3 regions of the Vreelandella sp. 162(4c) genome follow, and region 1 is predicted to be linked to each of the others. Evidence: predicted binding sites of a transcription regulator. Region 1 holds the regulator's gene; each other region holds the start of a gene.
What was found. The regulator FNR, encoded in region 1, switches genes on or off when oxygen is low (the NO sensors DNR and NnrR bind a similar motif). The targets are predictions, from matches to a motif close to TTGATNTANATCAA.

Region 1 (7,365 bases):
AAACTTCTGCGGATGCGAAAGAAACTAACGCCCAAAGCAGCAGACGCGCTAACCGTGTCGTGGTGCAGAACCTCTCTTCCCTGGAGCGCGACCTACTGCGCGAAGCGATGCATATTGTCAAAGACTTTAAGCAGCGGCTTTCCCACCGTTACCATTTGGAGTATTCGTGAGCGGAATGCGGCTGTTAGATCGACATGTGACGCTATTTAGCGGCTCGCTGCGCACCTTGTTAAGGCGTGAAAGTGACCGGCGTCGTTGTGCAGACTCCCCCTATGCCTGGCTGTTTCAGCCCTATATGGGCGAAGAGCTGGTGGCGCTCGCCTGCACCGCAACGCCCACGCAATCATCACCTGTGATCAGCGTGGCGGCAGTGGTGCTAAGCCATCAGCAGGTGCATACCAGCCGCGCTTTTGTGATCACCCTTGGCAGCGCGAAGCAGCCCGCGAGCGCAACGCTGCGCCGTCATCACTTGCTGTGCGAGGCGGGGGAGATACTGCCACCAAACAGTGATAACTTGAGCGCGCTAGTAGAATTTATCGGCAATCGGCCCATCGTTGGCTGGCAGTTAGAGAAGCGCATTGGAGCATTGAATGCACTACTCAGTAAGCGGCTGAATTTTGCCCTGCCCAACGCCCAGGTCGATGTGGCAAAACTGCATCAGCGCCAACTGCGCCGTTTGCACCCGGAGGTCGAAGCGCCCAGCAGCTTCGCCCAGGCGTTGGCATGCTGGCAAGTACCCGTCATGGGCATGCAGAGTGTGCTTGGAGAGGCCACCGCCAGCGCACTGCTGTATATGCGCTTGCAGCGTATTATGGCGCAGGTGGCATAGTAGTCTCTTTCGTTGTGGCGAGGACAGCTTTCCGCGAGGGCGCTGTGAACCCTTCCCTGGGCGCTACTTTTGTCATCCATGACAAAAGACCCTCGCTCCAAGCTGCCCTCGCACCGAGGTATGGTGCAGCGGTCAAAATAGTCACTTCCAATTGCGATATCTTGTGTGGCTACGTCTGATTAGTTGGGTCAGGCGGTGAGTGTTGTTAGAATAGTTATTACTTTTTTCTCTCACGCCTTCTACCCTCGGCAGTGCTTATACCATGCAAACTCTTGATCACTTTGATCCTGCTCACCTTGATACGGTTGGAGCCACCCCAGCTGACGCTGAGCACGACCAGCCTGAGCTGGCTGATGCGAAGCAGAAGCGTGAATTTAACAAGCTGCAAAAGCGTCTGCGCCGAGAAGTGGGCAATGCGATCATTGATTACCAAATGATCAATGAAGGTGATCGCGTAATGGTCTGCCTCTCCGGTGGAAAGGACAGCTACACGATGCTGGAGATTTTGCGCAATTTGCAGCGCAATGCGCCGGTCAATTTTTCGCTGGTAGCGGTCAATCTGGATCAAAAACAGCCGGGTTTTCCCGAGCACGTATTGCCTGCGTATCTGGATAAGCAGGGCGTGGAGTACCACATTGTCGAGCGCGATACTTACTCGGTGGTAAAAGAGAAAACCCCGGAAGGTAAAACCACCTGCGCGCTTTGTTCACGGCTGCGGCGCGGCTCGTTGTATGGCTTTGCCGAAGAGATTGGCGCCAATAAGATAGCCCTGGGCCATCACCGGGAAGATATTCTCGAAACACTGTTTCTCAATATGTTCTTTGGCGGCAACCTGAAAGCGATGCCGCCAAAGCTGCTATCCGATGATGGGAAGAATATCGTTATTCGGCCGTTGGCCTACTGCAAAGAGGCTGATATCGCCGAGTTTTCGCGGCTGATGGCGTTTCCGATTATTCCCTGCAACCTGTGCGGTTCACAGCCTAATATGCAGCGTCAGGTGGTCAAAGAGATGCTCGCCGAGTGGGACAAAAAGTTTCCTGGCCGCCTGGAGAGCATGTTCAAGGCTGTCACCAACATTGCCCCTTCCCAGTTGGCCGACCGCAGCCTGTTCGATTTTGAAGGCCTTGAGGCCAAGCAAGCAGAGCTACTGGCGGGGCGTATCCAAGCCTTTAACGTCAGCTAACTGTTTGCTCTTCCTCTTCGGCGAGGGTAATCAAGCGCGGCATATCGAGAATGTTGACCTCTCGCCCGGAGACCGCCACCACACTCTGCTGCTGAAAGCGGCTTAGTATGCGGCTGACCGTTTCCACCGCTAAGCCCAGGTAGTTGCCGATATCAGCCCTGGGCATTGAGAGGCGAAAGCTGTAAGGCGAGTAGCCCCGGCGACGAAAACGATCCGAGAGGGTAATCAAAAAACTTGCCAGCCGCTGATCGGCGGTTTTACGCGAAAGTAGCCGCATCATACGCCGGTCATCGCGCAACTCTTTGCTCATGCTACGATAAAGCTGGCCACGCAGTTCGGGTAGCTCCTCCGAGAGTAAGTCCAGGCGGTCAAAAGGAATCTCGCAGACGGTGGTCGTTTCCAGGGCGATAACGCTACCGGGGTAATGCTCTTCGTCAATGCCATCCAACCCCACCAATTCACTGGGCAGGTAGAAATTGGTCAACTGCTCGCTGCCGTTACCTTCGGCGGTGATCTGTTTCAAACTGCCCGAACGGACTGCGTAAACGCTGGTAAAGGTGTCGCCCTGACGAAACAGCGGTTCGCCTTTTTTCAGCGGCGCGCGACGACGAATAATGGCGTCAAACTGCCCCACGTCGTCCAGCTCAAGGGCAAGTGGCAGGCACAGTGAGCTCAAACTGCAGGTTTGGCAGCGAGCTTCATGGAGTAGCGAGCGCCGACGGCTCATGGGTTCCAACATGCTTTGCTCCTTGAGAGGGTCCCGCTTATCAATTAGAAAATCCTTACTTATTATAGTCGCTTTAGCATGCCTGCAATAAGGTGATTAAACAATCTTAGAATACTGTTGTCCCGTTTGCCCGGAAAGATGGGTATCAAACGCCATTGCTATATGGCGAATCAGCAGTCGACCCATTGGCGTTGCGTTAAGCTGGTCGCCGCTGCGTGCCAGCAGGCCATCTTGCTCGGCGCTTTGCAGGCGCTCAAGCGCAGGCGCAAAGTAGCGGGGGGCATCAATGTTCCAGCGCTGGCTAACGGCGGTCAGATCAATGCCCATATCGCACATCAGCCGCTCAATCACATCCCGGCGGATCAGGTCGTCATCACTTAAGCGTATGCCACGCACGGTGGCAAGCTGCCCCTGATCCAGCGCCGCTTCGTAGCGGGCCAGATCGCTAGGATTCTGCGCATAGACGTCATCAATACGGGAAATCGCCGATACGCCAAGCCCGATTAAGTCGCACTGAGCATGGCTGGAGTAGCCCTGGAAGTTGCGCTGCAGCGAGCCTTCGCGCTGGGCAATAGCCAGGCTATCGTCAGGGCGGGCAAAGTGATCCATACCGATATGCACATAGCCAGCTGCGGTGAGCATTTCGATGGTGGTGCGCAGAATCGCTAGCTTCTCTTCTCCGCCTGGCAAGTCATCGACATTAATGCGCCGCTGCGGGGCAAAACGCTCGGGCATATGCGCGTAATTAAACACAGAAAGGCGCGCCGGGTTGAGCTCGATCACCTGGCGTAGGGTGTTGGCAAAGCTCTTTTCAGTCTGAAATGGCAAGCCATAAATTAGGTCGAGATTGAGCGAGCGAAAGCCCAGGCGATGCGCCTCCTCCATCAGCGTTTCGGTAAGTACCCGAGGCTGAATACGGTTAATCGCTTTCTGCACCAGCGGGCTTAAATCCTGCACGCCCAGGCTGATGCGATTAAAGCCGAGGGATTCGAGATGGCGCAGCGTAAACACATCCGCTTCGCGAGGATCTATTTCAATTGCGTAATCGCGATCAGCAGACGATGAAAGACCAAAACGTGCATCCAGTCGATCAATCAGGTCGCCCATCTGGTTCAAACTGAGAAATGTCGGCGTGCCGCCGCCCCAATGCAACTGCTCCACCGGTCGTGATGTATCCAAGTGGCGTGCGGTCAGCACCATTTCACGGTCAAGCCGGGCTATATAGGGCTCGGCAAGGGCAGTGTTTTTGGTAGCGATTTTATTACACGCGCAGTAGAAGCAGATCTTGCGGCAGAAGGGCACATGAACGTACAGAGAGAGCGGACGCTTACTGGCATTGCTACGCTCCAATGCCTGGGTCAGGTCGCCAGGGGTAAATTGGTCGTGAAACGACAGCGCCGTGGGGTAGGAGGTGTAGCGTGGGCCGTTGGTGTCGTAGCGACGCAGTAACGCTTCGTCCCACACCGGCTGCATAGGGGCTGCGGCAGCAGCGGGTGCAAGAGGCAAGGCAGCAGGGGTATGAACGGGCATGAAGGGGCGCTCCGACGTTAGGAAATGCCGCTAGCCTAACCCGTGGTTAGGAGGTAAATGTTGAGCCACGTCATGCTATTAGAGGTTGTGTACCGAAAGCGTCCACAGTTGCCACAGTGCAAAAGCGATAATTGTCAGCGCTGCCACGCTGCGGGTCGCGGGGTGACGTATCAAATGGCTGAGCTGGCGGGCAGCCAGGCCAGTGGCAAGCAGCGCAGGTAGGGTGCCAAGCCCAAAGGCGCCCATGAGTAGAGCGCCCTGAAGCGGGTCGGCAATCGCTAAGCTCCAGGCCAACATGGAGTAGACCAACCCGCAGGGGAGCCAGCCCCAGAGCGCTCCCAGGGCGAAGGCTTGGGGAATATGCACTACGGGCATCAAGCGACGCCCCACGGGTTCGATAAGGCGCCATAGTCGCCGGCCAACGGCCTCCACTTTGAGCAGCCCTTTCCACCAGTTGGCGATATACAGTGCCATTAAGATCAGCATCAGTGCGGCAAATACCTGGAGTAGCAGGCGTGCCGTAGCAGAAAGGGAAAACAGCGTGCCTAGCAGTGCCACCAGCGCGCCTGCGCTCATATAGCTAACAATGCGGCCTGTGTTGTAGCTGAGCAGCAGGCCTCCCATGCGCGCCGGATGACGCATGCTGGGGGGGACTGCAAAGGTGAGCGCGCTCATAATGCCGCCACACATACCAATGCAGTGGGCGCCGCCCATCAAGCCAAACACAAACGCCGCCATTAGCGGCGGCAGATCAAGCCCCGTTGGATTCATGGCCGAGACTCTTGGTCGTCGGGTGTGTCTGCCGCTGATGGTTCGGAAGATTTTTGCTTTGCCTGCTGATGCTGGCGGCGCTGCTCAGGGCTAAGGTCGTTTTCATCCTCATCAAATAGAATGCGGTGCGCTGGGCCTTCTAGGTCATCGAACTGATCATTTTTCACCGCCCAGAAAAACGCCCAGACGGCGAGGCCCAGCAAAATCAGGGAAAGCGGGATCAGCAGATAAAGAATCGTCATGCGGCCACCGGTGTTGAAGTGTCGAGCGTTGGCGCGGGCTGAGGTCGCCAGCGCGACAGTCGCAGGGCATTACCCACCACTACTAGCGAGCTAAGCGACATTCCAATTGCGGCTAGCCAGGGCGGCACCAGACCCATTGCCGCCAGCGGCAGCGCCGAAAAGTTGTAGCACACTGACCAAATCATGTTCTGGCGCATGATACGCCGGGTGGCGCGGGAAATCTCGATGGCCTCAAAAATCCGCATCAGACGTGGGCTGAGCAGCACTGCGTCGGCGCGGGTGCGGGCTAGATCCGTTGCGCCATTCATGGCAATCGCCACATCGGCACCGGCTAACACCGGCACGTCGTTAATGCCGTCACCAATCATCGCCACGGTTTCGCCTGCGGCTTGAAGCTCTTTCATCCGGGCCAGCTTGCCTTCTGGGCTGGTGCCCGCATGCCAGATGGCAATATTGAGCTGATCGGCCAGGCTTTCCACTGCATCCTCGGTGTCACCAGATAGCAGCTCCACGCTTAAGCCCAGAGCCTGGAGGGCTTTGATCGTGGCGGCAGCGTCGTCGCGAACGCCATCGTGCAGGCCAAACCAGGCGCGGGGTGCACCGTTTTCACTAAGCAGCAGCCATTGGCCTTTGGCAGGCGCCGTTATGACGTCATCCAAGGCGCTATCCATTGCAAATTCGGGCTTGCCCAACCGCCAACGAGCGCCATTTAGGCTCCCTTCGAGCCCTTGCCCGGTGTGGCTGTGAATATCTTTGGCTTGCAGGGTAGCCTCTCGGAACGGCCGAAAGGCGCGGGCGATAGGGTGTTCCGAGTGGGCTTCAAGGGCGGCGGCAATGGCCCGTGCATGCTCGGCGGTTAATTCACCAAAGGGCTGGGTTTGGGTAAGGTGCATTTCGCCACGGGTCAGGGTGCCGGTTTTATCAAAAATCACCCGGGTAACGTTAGAGAGCGTCTCCATGGCATCGGCGCGGGTGATCAAGACGCCGCGCTTTCGCAGTTGGCCATGACCAGCTGCCAGTGCCGCGGGAGTGGCCAGCGCCAGCGCGCAGGGGCAGGTCACCACCAGCACCGAAAGTAGCACCCAGAGCATCCTCGAGGGGTCGATAAACCACCAGGCGATAGTCACGCAGGCTGTGACTACTAGCAGGCGCAGCACGAATAGGTGCGCCATACGCGCAGCCATCTGGGCTAGCCGCGGGCGGCTGGCAAAGGCACGGTCGGTAAGATCGACGATACCCGCTACACGGGCATCGCGCCCTGCGTGGGTAACCCTTATCACCAGCGGGTTTTCCATGTTTTGGCTACCGCCGGTAATGCGGTCGCCCACTCGGCGGGTTACTGGTAGGTATTCGCCGGTCAGCATTGATTCGTCCAGGCTCGATTCACCCTCCTCGATGATGCCATCGGCAGGCACGCCATGGCCGGGCTTGATCAATACGCGATCGCCGGGAGTGAGTTCGCTGGCGGGCAGAATGCGCTCGCTGCCGTCACTTTCCAGCCGTGTGGCCGAAATCGGCAGCACGCCGCTCAGCGCATTGCCGCTATGCCCGCTGCGGCGCCTGGCGCGACTCTCCACGTAGCGGCCAAACAGCAAAAAGAAGGTGAACATGGTCACCGAGTCAAAATAGACCTCGCCCACGTCAAGCAGCACCGCATAGCTGCTGGCAAGATACGCCCCGCCGATTGCCAGTGACACCGGCACATCCATGCCCAGTACGCCGGTGCGCAGGTCGCGCAGGGCGTTGCGGAAAAACGGCTGGGCGGAGAAAAACACCACTGGCGTGGCCAGGGCAAAGGAGAGCCAGTGGAACAGTGCGTAGAAGTCGTCGCTGATTTCACCGGGGCCGGAGACATAGATCGGGATCGAGAACATCATCACCTGCATCATGCCGACGGCGGCAATAATCAGCCGACGTACGTTCATGCGCTCTTCATGCTGCAGGCGCGCCTGGGCCTGGTCTGGCTCGTAGGGCTGGGCCTCGTAGCCAATCGCGGCCAGTTCGGCCAGCAGTTGCGAAAGCTTCAGCTGCTGAGGATCCCAGCTCACCCGCAGGCGGTGGTGAGTTAAGTTCACTGCGCTGG
Region 2 (7,365 bases), 490 kb from region 1:
CAGCCCTTGGGCGCTGCTAGCACGCTGGCAGGCCGGTGCCGCCGACTGTTTTCACTTTGGCGTCCAATTTACTCCCCATGAAGCCTTTATCGGCTGCCCGCCGGAACGGCTCTACAAGCGTAAAGGTAGGCATTTAATGACCGAGGCGCTGGCGGGTACCACACGTCGTGGGCAGGATACCCAGCAAGATCAAGCGCTTGCCGATGAACTGCTGGCCGATAAGAAAAACAGTCTGGAAAACCAGTGCGTATATCAGCAGCTTTTGACCCAGTTTGAGCCGCTCTCTTCTCACGTCCAGATGGGCGAGGCGCATATTGTTAAGCTGCGCTCGGTGCAACATATCCGTCGTCTGATTCACGCCGAGTTGCACCGAGACGTCACCGACCAGCAGTTGCTGGCAGTGCTGCCGCCTACCCCAGCGGTAGGCGGTGTTCCCCGCAAGTCGGCACTGGCATTTATTCGCCAACATGAGCGCCATCGACGCGGTTGGTATGCGGGCGTTTTCGGCCGAATCAGTCACACCAGCAGCGATCTGGCGGTGGCCATTCGCTGCGCCCATATCGGCCCAGAAACAATTCGCCTTTATGCCGGTGCAGGCATTGTGGCAGGCTCACAGCCAGACGAGGAGTGGCACGAACTGGATACGAAAATTGCTGACATTATGTCGCTGCTTGGGATGGGATAACGTAGATGACAGCACTGACATCGGACGGTTTTGTGAAGAGTGGTTTTATGGAAGAGTACGCCACCTTTAATCATGTATGGGCGGCACTAATGCTGGAGGAACTCTACCGCTTAGGCGTGCGCGACGCAGTGCTGGCGCCGGGCTCCCGTTCATCGCCTTTGACTATGTCCGCCAGCGAGCATGCCGGGCTGCGCTGCCACTGCCATTTTGACGAGCGTGGACTGGGGTTTATGGCGCTGGGCATTGCCCGGGGCAGTCAGCACCCGGTCGTTATTATCACTACCTCAGGCACCGCCGTGGCCAACCTTTACCCGGCGGTGGTGGAAGCCAAATTGCTCGGCGTCCCGCTTATTGTACTCTCTGCCGACCGCCCCATTGAACTGCTGGGTAACGGCAGCAATCAGGCGATTGACCAACGGGATATTTTCTCCCGCCACACCATTGTTCACCACGACCTGCCGCCGCCGGATGCTGAGATAAAAGCAGCGTTTCTACTCAGTACTGTTGATCAAGCTGTTGATCAGCAACGCCGTATGCCCGGGCCGATTCACATTAATTGCCGTTATCGCGAACCGCTTTACCCCGGCAACTGCCTGGTGGATACCGGTGATTATCTCGCCCCGCTAAGGGACTGGCTGACGACTTCAAAACCGTGGAGTGATTGGTCATTCAGTACTGCGGTTCCAGCGCTCAACAACGAGTGGGTAACGTTTGCCCAGCAGCGTGGCCTGATTGTGGTTGGCAGGGTTGATGACTCCCAGCAGGCGCAGCAGATTGTTGAGCTATCCAAGCAGTTGGGTTGGCCGCTACTGGCCGACATACAGAGCCAAATTCATTTTGACCCTCAAAATCTGATTCACTTTGATCTAGCGCTGCATGATGAGCGTTTCTGCGCTGAACTCGCCAAAGCCGAGGTACTGCTGCAGTTTGGTGGTCGGTTAATTTCGAAACGGCTAACGCAATTTATTGCCCAACAACCGTGGCAGGATGCCTGGTTGGTTGATCCGCTGCCCCAGCGGTTGGATCCCGACTACTGTGTTAAGCGCCGTTTGATATGCTCGCCCGCCGACTTTATAGCCGCTTTGCCAACGATACCTGAACAACCTCCCTGCCATCAGCTGGCCAGCCTCCAACGACGCACTAGTCAGCTTGTGGAAGAGCGCTGTACAGCATTCTCAGAGGTGGGAGTTTGTCACCTTTTAGCGCAGGTGGCTGAAGGGCAGTTGTTTATAGGCAATAGCCTGCCCGCGCGGCTAATGAATATGCTGGGTACGCATCGCCAAACGCCGGTACGGGTATTTGCCAATCGCGGGGCTTCCGGTATTGATGGTCTTATTGCCACGGCTTACGGCCTCAGTTGCACATGCTCAGAGCCGACTACTATTGTGCTGGGGGATACCAGCGCACTGCATGATCTCAACAGCTTGGCGCTGTTAAAGCAGGCCACGCAGCCTCTGGTGGTGGTTATCCTCAATAACGATGGTGGCAGTATTTTCCATATGCTGCCGGTGCCTAAAGAAGACGATCTGCTGGAGCGCTATTATCGCCAGCCCCATGGCTTACACTTCGAGCATGCGGCGAAGATGTTTGGACTTGGCTACTTCGCGCCAGAGTCACTGGATGCCTTTATGGCGGCCTACACTCAGGCCCTGCAGGCGGGCGTTACCTTGATCGAGATTAACGTGCCCCATCAGCAAGTAGCTGATGATCTCAAGCATCTTGGCGCAGCGATTCGAGGGGAGCCGCGTGAGTAGTAAACCTCAGGCGCCGACTCTGGTAATGCTCCACGGTCTGTTGGGCGATGCTCAGGACTGGGGTGAGATCATCGCTGGCTTGGAAGGCATCCGCTGCCTCGCGCTGGATTTACCCGGCCACGGTGAGAATCACCACGTGCAGGTAGGCTCTTTTGAGGCTTTTCACCACTGGCTTGGCGATACGCTGATAACTCACGGTGTTCGCCGTTACTGCCTGCTGGGTTATTCCCTGGGCGGGCGCTTGGCGCTGTATCATGCCAGCCGTCAGCCACCGGGGCTGGAAGCACTCTGGCTGGAAAGTGCTCACCCAGGATTGCCCGCCAGTGAGCGTTCTGCCCGAATTGATCACGATGAGCACTGGGCAACACGCTTCGAGCAGGAACCATTGGAAAACGTACTTGCCGACTGGTACCAGCAGCCGGTGTTCGCCGACTTAACCGAGGTTCAGCGCGGTCGGCAGATTCAACGTCGGCTAGCGAATCATGGGCCAACTATTGCCAGCATGCTGCAATCAACTTCCTTGGGTCAACAGCCTACGCTTTGGCAGTGGCTGGAAAGCACCTCGCTACCGGTGGGGTACTTTTCGGGGCAGCGGGACATCAAGTTCCACACTCTGGCGTCTCATCTGGCAACAATGGCCCCGCGCCTGCGCCATATCACGCTGGAAGGGGGCCACAATCTTCATGCTGAGCAACCTGAGATGATTGCTCAGCAGCTCAATGCCTGGTATCGCACGCTAGGCTAATGTTTATCAGCTGATCACCATTAACCAGGGCAGGCCGACCACCAGCCAAACCACTAGGAATAGCAGCCCGAAGACCGCCCCTAGGCGCCAAAAGAGCGCGCTGGGCAGGTAGCCGCTGCCGTAGTAAACCGGGCTTGGCCCTGTGCCGTAGGGGGTCAGAATGCCCATAAAGCCAAGTGTGGGTAGCAGTAGCAGAACAAACATCTGCATATCCAGACCGGCAATGCCTGATGCCGCTGCCAGAATCACCGGTAGCAAGGCGGTAACGTGGGCAGTAACACTGGCAAAGAAGTAGTGCAGTAGATAGAAAATGACCACCAGCGCCACCATGGCCATTAGGGGGTTGAAGTGGCTTATTTGCCCGCCAACCACATTGCCAAACCAGTTAACGAAGCCGACTTGGCTGAGCCCGCCCGCTAGTGCCACCAGGGTGGCAAACCATACAAAGGTATTCCAGGCTGCTCGGTTATCGAGAATATCGCTCCAGGTCACAATGCCGGTTAACAGCATGCCGCAGATCACCACCAAGCCTACCAGCGACCCAGAGATAATATCGCCCGCAAAAATCCATAGCAGCAGGGCGGTGACCACCATAATGACCAGCATTATTTCATGGCGGGTCAGTGCTCCCAGCTTGGTTAACTCTTGCCCCGCCCAGTCGGAGATTTCATTCCCCGCTTTCACTTCGGGCGCGCATAGCCAGTAGCTCAGCAGCGGCACCAGCAGGAGCAGCAGAATGCCGACAGGTGCTACTGCCATAAACCACTGCCCCCAGTTGATATGAATACCTGTCGCGCTCTCGGTTAGCGCGATCGCCAATAGATTGGGCGCCAGAGCGGTCAAAAATAGCGAACTGGTCACACAGGTGGAAGCCAGCGCGGTCCACATCAAAAAGCTGCCCATGCGCTTCATGCTGGGGTCATTGGGGTGCGAATCGTAAAGCGGCGGCAGGTTGCGAATCACGGGGTAGATCGTGCCTGCGCTACGTGCGGTGTTCGAGGGCGTAAACGGCGCCAGAATGCCATCGGCAATCATCACCGCGTAGCCAAGAGTCAACGTACGTTTTCCCATTGCCTTGACCAGCCAAAGCGATATTCGCCTGCCGAGTCCGGTTTTTTCATACCCCAAGGCAAACATAAATGCGCCGAAAATCAGCCATACGGTGGAATTGGTAAAGCCCGACACCGCCCATGAGAATGCCTGGTTAGCAGCACTGAATCCGTCAGTCGCCAGTTGCTCCGGAGAGAACAGCACCCACCGGGAAAGTAGTGCCACCAGGGTAACGCCGACCAGGCCCACCACTGCGCCCGGCAATGGTTCAAGAATAAGGCCAACCACACAGCCGAGGAAAATGGCGAAAAAGTACCACGCATGAGGCGCAAGCCCCAGGGGAGTGGGTATCAGCGCGACGATGATAGCAACTGCTAGCGGCGCTAACAGTTTCCATCGCGGTGAGGGTTGAGCATCGGTCGTCATGCGGCACCTCTCTTCAGTGTTGGTAGTGTGCTCTTTTTGCTTGGTGGGCAGTGGTCTGCCCGGCAGTGAGTGATTTGAAGAGTAGGCGGTGCAGCACTAGGGTAAAAGTGATGCTAGCTCGATTCCTCCCTTTCTTGATGTACATCAATAGTCCTTTGGACTAATGAACAGGGCCTTCCCCTTGTATGGTAAGTTCGAATAGACAAGACGGCAGCGCAGATTGCCGCCAGTACCACCTTTGACTTGGCTAATGAAGGGGCTTTTCATGCAACAGCGAGATTTTGATATCGTCATTGTTGGTGGGGGTGGTGCAGGCTTACGCGCTGCTATCGGGGCTGCCGAGCAGGCCAAAGAGCAGGGCACTCCCCAGCGCATAGCGCTGCTGTCCAAGGTTTACCCCATGCGTTCCCATACCGTGGCGGCTGAAGGTGGCGCTGCCGCCGTCACCAGTGCCGAAGATTCCCACCAAGCGCATTTCGACGACACGGTGTCAGGCGGTGACTGGCTGGTTGAGCAGGGCGTCGTCGACTACTTTGTTCATCACGCTTATCAAGAATTGGTGCAGATGGAGCGCTGGGGCTGCCCCTGGAGCCGTAAAGGCGATGGCCAAGTGCAGGTGCGCCGCTTCGGGGGCATGAAAACCGCACGCACCTGGTTTGCGGCCGACAAAACCGGCTTTCATATGCTCCACACCCTGTTTCAGACCTCGCTGAAGTACCCAGAGATTGAGCGTTTTGATGAGTTCTTTGTGCTCGATCTGGCGGTACACGAAGGTGCGGTTATTGGCGTTATAGCCCTGCAGATCGCTACCGGTGAACTGACCCTGCTGCGCGCTAAAGCGGTGATTCTCGCTACCGGCGGCGCAGGGCGCTTGTTCCGCTTCAATACCAACGCGGGAATTGTCACCGGCGACGGCATGGCGATGGCCTATCGTCACGGTGTGGCGTTGCGGGATATGGAGTTTGTCCAGTACCACCCCACCGGCCTGCCCGGTTCTGGCATTTTGATTACCGAAGCGTGCCGGGGCGAAGGCGGCATTCTGCTCAATAAAGAGGGCTACCGCTATCTGCAGGATTACGGCCTGGGCCCAGAAACTCCGCTTGGCAAGCCGGAAAACAAATATATGGAACTGGGGCCACGGGACAAACTCTCCCAGGCCTTCTGGCAAGAGCAGCAGGCGGGCCGCACCGGCAAGTTTGGCGACAGCGATGTGGTCTATCTCGACCTGCGCCACTTGGGTGAAAAGTACATTCTGGAGCGCCTACCGTTTATCTGTGAACTGGCTAAATCCTATATCAATGTTGATCCGGTGAAAGACCCCATTCCCATTCGCCCGGCGGTTCACTACACCATGGGTGGGATTGAGACCGACCCTCAGTGCGAAACCTCCATTGCCGGGCTTTACGCCGCCGGGGAGTGTGCTTCAGTTGGTTTGCACGGTGCCAACCGCCTGGGCTCCAACTCGCTGACCGAGCTGCTGGTATTTGGCCGCTTAGCCGGTGAACAAGCGAGCCAGCGAGCGGCCAAAACCGAGTGGGCTGATGAGCGCTTGCTGGAAGCCCAGGGCGATCGCCAACAAGCCAAGCTGTTGCGGCTCTGTGACGGAACCGAGGGGGCAGAGAATTGGGTAGCACTCAAGCACGCCATGGTGCAAGCCATGGAGAGTGGCTGCGGTATTTACCGCACTGAAGAGGGCATGCGCCATTCGCTGGATACCATGCGTCAGCTACGTGAGCGCTTTAATAAGGTTCGCGTTAATGATACCAGCAAGATATTCAATACCGAGCTACTGGAATGTCTTGAACTGGAGTGTGGCCTGGATATTGCCGAAGCCTCTTGCTTAGGGGCGCTTGAGCGTCGTGAATCCCGTGGTGCCCATCAGCGCCTGGATGAAGGTATGCAGAAACGCGACGACGTTAACTACCTCAAGCACAGCCAAGTGTTTTATCAAGGCGATGCCCATGCCGAGCTACACTGGCAGGATGTCGATGTGCGGTTTTCCGCCCCGGCGGAGCGGGCTTATGGCGATGCGGGCAAGGGGGGCAAGGCATGAACACCCAGCAGATCAGCACCAAACAAATCAGCGTTAAACGCTATTTGCCAGACAGTTCGGCTGAGTCCTACTGGCAGCAGTACGAACTGCCGGTGGACGACAGCACCTCTTTGCTGGATGCCCTCAACCACATTAAAGAACAGCTCGATAGCACGCTGAGCTACCGCTGGTCGTGCCGGATGGCGATTTGCGGCTCCTGCGGGGTCATGGTGAATGGCATTCCCAAGCTCGGCTGCAAAACCTTCCTGCGCGATTATGAAGGCGAGATCCGCATCGAGCCGCTATCCCACTTCCCGGTGCAGCGGGATTTGGTGGTGGATATGGAGATATTCCTTGAGCACCTGGCCGCGGTTAAGCCCTACCTGATTGATGACAACCCGGTAAAACCGTATGACCCCCAGGCGCCGGAAACCTATCAGCAGTCCCCTGAGCAGCTCGCCCGCTATAAGCAGTTCGCTAACTGCATTAATTGTGGCCTCTGCTACTCGGCCTGCCCGCAGTTTGGCTTGAATCCTGAGTTCCTTGGCCCGGCGGCGCTAACGCTGGCCCACCGCTACAATCTGGATAGCCGCGACCACGGCAAGAAGCAGCGCATGGCCGAACTTAACCGCCACGAAGGCGTTTGGAGCTGCACCTTTGTGGGCTTCTGCTC
Region 3 (7,365 bases), 660 kb from region 1:
TGGCGGTATGCTTGATGGGGGCAAGTGAGCGCCGCGCCGCATAGGCAACCACCACCAACAGCAATGCCAAGAGCAGTCCACCCGCCAGCAGCAGCGACTGCAGCAGGCTGTTAGTCACGGTCGTAAAGGCGGTGATGGGCACGGTGACCCCGACCACCCAGGAAGTGCCTTCCACTGGGCTCCACATAAGCACGGTCTGCTCACCGCTGGGCATGGTTATTTCACCGGAGCCCGCCGTGCCGCTGAGTATTTGCTGACTCAATGCATCCAGCCCTTGGTAGCCCTGCTGGTCGGCATCGGTGTAATTGAGCGACATGCGATACTCTTCAACCGGGTGAGCAATGACTTGCCCTTGGCTGTCGATTAACCAGCCGTAGCTGCCATCGCCAACATTAATATCGGAGGTAATATCAGATACGGCGGCCATGGAGACAGTCATACCCAGCAGTCCCGCTCGATTGCCACGTTCATCGAATACAGTATCAGCGACAATAGCCGTTGGCAGGCCACTCACCATGGAGATAACCGGATCGCTGAGCAGACTATCCTGGGTGCCGTCAGTCACTAAGGATTTGAAATAAGGACGTTCTGCTATCTCCAAGTTGACGCCTGCGTGAGTTAGGGTCGCTCCGGATGCGTCAGCAAAGAACAGAGACTCGATGGTGCCCCCCGGCGGATAGCGCTTTTCGAGCCAAGCGCGGTGAGACGCAAGCGGCACGTCTTCCACCAAACGCTCATCCTGAGCAAGTACGGAGATCCAATTACGGTACCCGGTAATCCAGCGGCTGATTTCATCTGCCCGCGCTTCTACCTGCCGCTTACCGGCATTATCAATTAACGCTGGAATGGCCTGATTAAGCTGTTGATTGACGACAAAGCCTAAAATAACGGCTACCACTAAGAGAGGTATAGCGACAGCGACCAGCAGTTTCTGCGTCAGTGAAAGACGAGAAATTTTTTTCATTTGTTGCCTCGATATGTTGGCCAGAAGCAAAGCACGAGGATGTTGATGAGTGCCATGCTTTGACTGTTTAATGGTTCCCTGGGTGTTATTCTTACTACCGCTAATCATTAACGGCCGATCCTGCACTTGCTTAAATATTTGAGTTTTTTAATATCTTTTTGGCTTACATAGTAATGTTAAACTAAAAGTCTGTTTTGGCTTTTAATGTAACTTTTGTTGTATTTTTGTATGGCGCTTGCGCGCTTCTTGTATTTTTTAGTGATTTTGTTAAATCATCGGGGTAGTCGACATCAGTGCACACGCCTGGGTCGTTGAGAAAGACATGAATAACACGTTTGCTATGCTTTTTGATGACAGGACTTGCACCTCTGTCGTTTTCTAAAAGTGCCAATTCGTGCCAGAATTCTCTTCCAAAAACAACAGGATGCCCTGGGTTTCCTTGGTGTAGCGGCTGTACGATACTCTCTGGAGTGGCCATTTTTGTTAATACATTGCATGTTTCTTCGCTTACCCACGGGAGGTCGGCTAGCCATACTGCAGCAGCATGATAATGATGCAAGCTTTCATCGCTGCAGAGTTGTCTAAAAGCATCGCTAATACTGTAACCAAGCCCTAAATGACTGCGCTGACTAACAATAATTTGATTAGTTGGTGTAAGGCCGAGTGACTGGGCGTTATCTTCGGGTTTGATAACAACACGGTTATTAGAAAAAGTTTTCTGAATAGTTCGTAAAGTGGAGCTAAGCAGCGTTTCCCCATTGCCTAACTTGGCGACTCTTTTATCGCTGCCAAAGCGGCTTGATTGGCCTGCCGCCATCACAATGGCTATGATATCGCTACAAGGCATGGCGTTCTTTTCCGCGAGAGAGGCGAGCAATATCGGCCATCACGGCTAGCGCAATTTCAGCCGGTGTTTTGCTACCCAGATTAAGCCCAATGGGCATGGCAATTCTTGCTACTTGGCTTTCCGTCAGGCCGCCAGAACGTAGCAGTCGTTCGGCACGCTGCTGTGATGTCTGCTGAGAGCCCATAACGCCAATGTAAAAGGCTTCCGTTCGGACGGCTTCGATCATCGCTAAATCATCGATACGCGGGTCATGGGTCAAGGCCACAACGGCGGTATTGGCATGGCAACCGCCAGAGGCAATAAACACTGAGGGCAGTACCGCCTGCACCTCCACTCCGGCGACAGCAAAATTTTGCCTAGGCTCGTCTCTGGGGTCGCAGACAATCACTTCAAAACCAAGCGTTTGGGCAAACAGCGCACAGGGCGCAGAGACTGAAGAGATCCCCGCGATAATCAGCCGTAGCGCAGGGCCTATGCGAATATTGACGCTATCTGTATCGAAAGTAACGGTGGGCTCGGTGTTATTCGATGGGTTAAAGCGCTTGCCGCTGCCATCCAGTGTGATACAGCGGGTTAGCGGTTGGCGACCCAGTAGCGTGGCATGCATCACTTCTAGGTGAGTGAGGTTTTCGGTGTTGGGCGCTAGCCGTTCAACCAACACTTCAAGGCGACCACCGCAGGGTAAACGAATATTCGCTGAACCAGCGTCACCGCCATAGCGCACCCGTTGAACCGGTTCGTTAAACTCACCCTTTTGAAGCCTTGCGATAAAGTCTTCTTCGACACAGCCACCTGACAGTGACCCCAGATAGTCGCCTGTCGAACATGCGACCAGCATGGCACCCGGCTCCCGGGGGGCCGAGCCAAAAGTTTTCAGAACTGTGCATAGCCAAACGGTCAGCCCCTGGTTGGCCCATTTCAACGCACGTTCGATAACCTGTAGATCAAGATGGTGCATTAAATCGCCACCTCCATGGGGAGTCGAAGGGCGGCTTTCAGTGCATCGCGAATGGTGTCAGGGGTAAAAGGGGGATGGGTAAAGCGTACCCCCGTGGCATCAAAAAGCGCGTTGGCAATCGCGGGAGCGCCGGGCAGTGAGGCGGACTCCCCAACACCGAGTGGGGGCAGTTCAGGGCGATCAAGCAGCATGACGTCGATGGGAGGCAGCTCCGAGAAACGCAGAATAGGGTAGCCGCCCCACTCTCTGCTGGTTGGTAAACCATCCTCAAAGGTTACCCGCTCCTTTAAAGTGCGGCTGAGCATCTGGATCACATTACCATGCACCTGATGGCGAACGCCGGCGGGGTTCACCATCAGGCCCGCATCCTGACCTACATATAGGTTCTCGACGACAACCCGTCCACTCTTCACATTGACTTTAAGCTCAATCACCCAGGCGGCGAGCGCGGCACCAAAGCCGGGAAATTTACTATGTACGTACTGGGCGTAAGCGAATCCTCGGCCGTAGCGCCACTCGCCATCGCTACTCGGATTGGCGTTAGCGGTGCAGGGCTTCCAGTTCGCACGTTCGGCTAGCGCTTCGACAAGCTCGCAGGCGCGGTTATCTGCTAAGTAGCGTAACCGGTAGGCGACAGGATCTTCACCCGCCAAGTAGGCGAGTTCATCAATATAGCTTTCGTGGGCGAAGGTGCTGGGCAGCGCCGAGACACCACGCAGCCAGGAGGCGCGCATCAGGGTCGGGACGTCGTCGCACACTATTTGGCGATGAGGGTAGCGGTAGGGCGGCACCGACGTTCGATCTCCCATCTCAAAGGGGATATCAATCGGTGAGGCAGCGCCGGTCAGCAGCAGTGCCAAGGTGGGCGCACTGTTAGAGGGGTAGCGCGTATTAAAGCGATAGCCTGCCGGGCTGCCATCTGCGTTCAAGCCGCCCTGGATGGCCATATACTGAGCAGCCCCTTTAGGCTCCCAGGTGTGCTCCTGCTCACGGGTTAGTTGTACTCGGACAGGACGGCCAACCGCCTGAGAGAGCAGCACTGCATCCGCGCCAACGTCGTCGGCGCAGTTGCGACCATAGCAGCCCGAGGTTTCCATGCGGGTAATGGTGATAACGCCTTCATCCAAACCGGTAAGGCGGGCGAGGTCGGCGCGCAGGCTGTGTGGATTTTGGGTGCCCGACCATACGTGAAGGCCATCTTCATTGGCATCGGCGACAGAGCACGAAGGGCCGATGGAGCCATGCAGCTGGAAAGGCCACACATAGTGACGATTGAGCGGATGTTGTGCGGCGGCCAGAGCGTTATCGAGATCACCCTCTTCGAGGAGTATGCGCTGCTTGCTGGGCAGGTCGAGCAGTGCTTGCTCTATGTTGTCCAACTGAGGCAAGCCTTCGATTGGGCGCCACTGGATCTTTAGCTGCTTGGCTGCGGCAGCAGCCTGATCTTCACGCTCGGCCACCACGCCAACAAAGTCACCGACCACCACGACGCTTATCACACCTGGCAAATGCGCCACAGAGCTTTCATCTACCGCGATTAAACTGTTGCCAATAAAGTCGCCGCTATCATGGCCTACATAAGGCGGACGAATCACTCGCCCATGCAGCATGTTGGGCAGACGTAGGTCGTGGATAAAGGTCAATTGCCCGGTGGCCTTGGCGGGTATATCCACGCGGGAGGTCGATTGGCCGACCAGGGTATAATGGCTGACCGGCTTAAGCGGCACCTCATCGGCAAGCTTTAATGCATGACGGGTGCCCCGCAGCAACTCCCCAAAGCTAACGGATGAGCGGTTATTATCACTTGGCGTAATAGCGCCGTTCTGGCAGCTAAGTAGTGAGCGCTCAGTGTCAAAGTGCTTTGCTGCCAGGGTTAATAGGTACTCCCGCGCCTGTGCGGCAGCTCGGCGTAAAGGCTCGGCAGTGATCTGAATCGATGCACTGGCTATGGTGGGGCCTTGGTTGGGGGCTTCAACGGAGTTGCCCAGCACCATGGTGACGCTGTCGAACGCGACGTTGAGCTCTTCTGCAACAATTTGAGCAAGCGCCGTGCGTATGCCCGTGCCCAGGTCTACGTGGCCGTTGAAAGCCACGATATGACTATCGCTCAGTACGGCAATGAAGATCTCAGGCTCATGGGGGGTGAAGTTTGAGTGTGTACCTGGCTGTCCGGGCGCGGGCTTGGGGGGTGTAACCGGGTCGCGATAGATCACCAGAACATCAGACCCATACAGCAGTGACTCTCTTGTATAGTCTGATTTATCAGCCATGTCTGCCTCCCACGCTCGCGTTTACGATGATCAGTGCGGATGAATTTTAGGTGATGAAAGAGCGATAACTAAGGTAAAATTATAGCGTGTACGCCATAAAAGCATGATGAATTGATCCAGCGCAAGGAGTATTTCATACGTTGATGCATCATTTTGTTAACCAGTGCCATACTCGATACACGACGTCGCCAATAGATTAAGGATATGGAATGACAACGGATAGTGCGTTCAAACACTCGTCTTCCGGCGAGCACTCTACGCCTTCAGAGCAAGGGTATGATTTTTCTGAGCAAGTAGGGCATCTACTGCGTAAAGCCTACCAGCGGCATACGGCTATTTTTCAGCGCTACAGCAGCGATAAACAGCTCACGGCCATTCAATTTGTAACGCTGTGCACGGTGATGGAGCGCGGCCCCAGCTCGTTAACCGATATCGTCAACGCCACGGCGATTGATCCCGCCACTATCCGTGGCGTCATTAAACGTCTTAAAGCGCGGGGGTGGATCTCGCTAACCACCGACCCTAATGATCAACGCAAAGTCATGGTCGTGATCACTGAGGCCGGGGAGACATTAGTCGAGGCTATGGTGCCCAGTGCCAAGCAAATTAGCGATCAGACCATGAAAAATCTCAACCCGGCAGAGCGGGTTGCCTTAATGCATCTGCTGGAAAAAATGAACGCGGACTGATGACTCAACAGAGACGTCCGCTTCACCTGCGTTTTCGGATACTCCTAACGCTTCATTAAGTATCCCAGTGTTTCATCCAGTCCAATCACATCGCCATATTTGCTATCGATATCAAACAGGTTAGCTTCATGGGGCGCGGGGTGACGGTCACCCACGCAGTCACGCACGACCATCACCCGAAAGCCGTGCTGTACTCCATCAACGGCGGTGGCGCGAATGCAGCCACTGGTGGAACAGCCGGTAATGATGAGTGTATCGATACCCATGGCGACCAGTGTGGAGGCAAGCGAAGTTCCAAAGAACGCGCTGGCATACTGCTTGGTCATTACCAGCTCATCTTCACGGGGGGCCACCTCGGGGCAGAACTCGGCGTAAGGGTTGCCCGCCACCATCGCCCGCATGACCGGCGCCTTCTTGACCCAAATGCCACCATCGATTTGATCCGGGGCGTGATACAGGATGTTGGTGTGGATAACAGGCGTGCCAGTGCGCCGTGCGGTATTGAGTAGCGGCGGCATATTGGCCACCGCATCCACCACGCCCTGGGCAAATAGCGGCGAACCCGACGTGGTGTAGCCTTGCATAAAATCAACCACCAGCAGCGCAGGCGTTTTGCCAAAACCGATGCGCCCATCCCACACGCCTCGGTAGTTGTCCGTGGCAGTGTTATCGCTAACGCCATCGCTGTTATCAGTCGTGTGTGGCGACATGGTCGTCTCCTTAATCAGCACTCTATATCGTCAATAAGTACCTGATCTTGTTAGTAAGCCCCTGACAAGAGGGCGCCCGCGCCCGGTACGATGGGCTCAAGGTCGAGTGCCTTGAGCATGGCATAGGTGGTCGCGATAGCTGCGGTAACCACCGGCTTGCCGGTCAGGGCTTCGACCTTGGCGACGGCCGGTAGTGATGGCATTTGCACACAGGCTGACAAGACGATAGCGTCCACGTTACTTAAATCGAGACTGGCGACGATCTCGGGAAGATTAGCGGGGTCGTGGCGAGCGACATCCAGGTTATTGGGGATCTCAAGCGCTCGGTAGTCGAGCACGTCAATGCCTTCCTGACGTATGTAGTCGACCACCATTTCGGTCAGCGGCTTCATGTAGGGGGCCACTACCACCACGCGCTTGGCTTTCATCACACCCAGGGCATCAACCAGAGCACCGGCGCTGGTGACCACCGGCGTGTCGCAACCGTTCTCTTCGGTGCGGCTGCGCAAACGCTTTTGCGACTCTCGGTGGTAGCCGGGCCCCATCGCCATAATGGCAACCAGGCAGGCATACCCCATCACATCCACCGCTGCATCAGAAAGCTCCAGGGCGCAGCGATCCGACTCTGCATCCATGGCAGCCAGTTCGTCCTTGCTGACGTTCTTCATGCGCATGCGGCTGGAGTGAAAGGTAAAGCGTTCCGGGCGGATTAACTGCCGCGCCGTAAGCATGGCGGGTATTTCGGTCTCCATGGTGATATTGGAGCTGGGGACGATCTGGCCGATACGGTAGCTTTTGATCTCGTTCTTTATATAGTTGCTGGTCATGGTATTTGGCCTCTCTTAGAGTTCGCTGCCCAGGAAGTCTTCAAACGCGGCAAAAAAACCGTCGAAGTCATCCCAGGGAATCATGTGACCCGCTTTTTCC

Region 2: a site for FNR is predicted at 4,795-4,808, ahead of frdA (fumarate reductase (quinol) flavoprotein subunit). Genes of this name have one in related genera too.
Region 3: a site for FNR is predicted at 5,151-5,164, ahead of AC4EYZ_RS14800 (xanthine dehydrogenase family protein molybdopterin-binding subunit). Genes of this name have one in related genera too.

Annotation. Positions count from the first base shown of each region.
Region 1 covers NZ_CM176981.1:3,868,708-3,876,072, forward strand. Annotated here, with positions in the region: gene AC4EYZ_RS17690 (DUF294 nucleotidyltransferase-like domain-containing protein) at 1-170, shown strand, start outside; gene AC4EYZ_RS17695 (3'-5' exonuclease family protein) at 176-829, shown strand; gene ttcA (tRNA 2-thiocytidine(32) synthetase TtcA) at 1,092-2,012, shown strand; gene fnr (fumarate/nitrate reduction transcriptional regulator Fnr) at 2,005-2,751, opposite strand; gene hemN (oxygen-independent coproporphyrinogen III oxidase) at 2,836-4,269, opposite strand; gene AC4EYZ_RS17715 (sulfite exporter TauE/SafE family protein) at 4,348-5,040, opposite strand; gene ccoS (cbb3-type cytochrome oxidase assembly protein CcoS) at 5,037-5,282, opposite strand; gene AC4EYZ_RS17725 (heavy metal translocating P-type ATPase) at 5,279-7,365, opposite strand, start outside.
Region 2 covers NZ_CM176981.1:3,378,324-3,385,688, forward strand. Annotated here, with positions in the region: gene AC4EYZ_RS15525 (isochorismate synthase) at 1-685, shown strand, start outside; gene menD (2-succinyl-5-enolpyruvyl-6-hydroxy-3-cyclohexene-1-carboxylic-acid synthase) at 691-2,439, shown strand; gene menH (2-succinyl-6-hydroxy-2,4-cyclohexadiene-1-carboxylate synthase) at 2,432-3,184, shown strand; gene AC4EYZ_RS15540 (anion permease) at 3,191-4,660, opposite strand; gene frdA (fumarate reductase (quinol) flavoprotein subunit) at 4,926-6,713, shown strand; gene AC4EYZ_RS15550 (succinate dehydrogenase/fumarate reductase iron-sulfur subunit) at 6,710-7,365, shown strand, end outside.
Region 3 covers NZ_CM176981.1:3,207,996-3,215,360, forward strand. Annotated here, with positions in the region: gene htc1 (methyl-accepting chemotaxis protein Htc1) at 1-964, opposite strand, end outside; gene AC4EYZ_RS14790 (nucleotidyltransferase family protein) at 1,146-1,811, opposite strand; gene AC4EYZ_RS14795 (XdhC family protein) at 1,801-2,769, opposite strand; gene AC4EYZ_RS14800 (xanthine dehydrogenase family protein molybdopterin-binding subunit) at 2,769-5,039, opposite strand; gene AC4EYZ_RS14805 (MarR family winged helix-turn-helix transcriptional regulator) at 5,249-5,728, shown strand; gene AC4EYZ_RS14810 (N-carbamoylsarcosine amidohydrolase) at 5,773-6,438, opposite strand; gene AC4EYZ_RS14815 (maleate cis-trans isomerase family protein) at 6,489-7,238, opposite strand; gene AC4EYZ_RS14820 (alpha/beta fold hydrolase) at 7,281-7,365, opposite strand, start outside.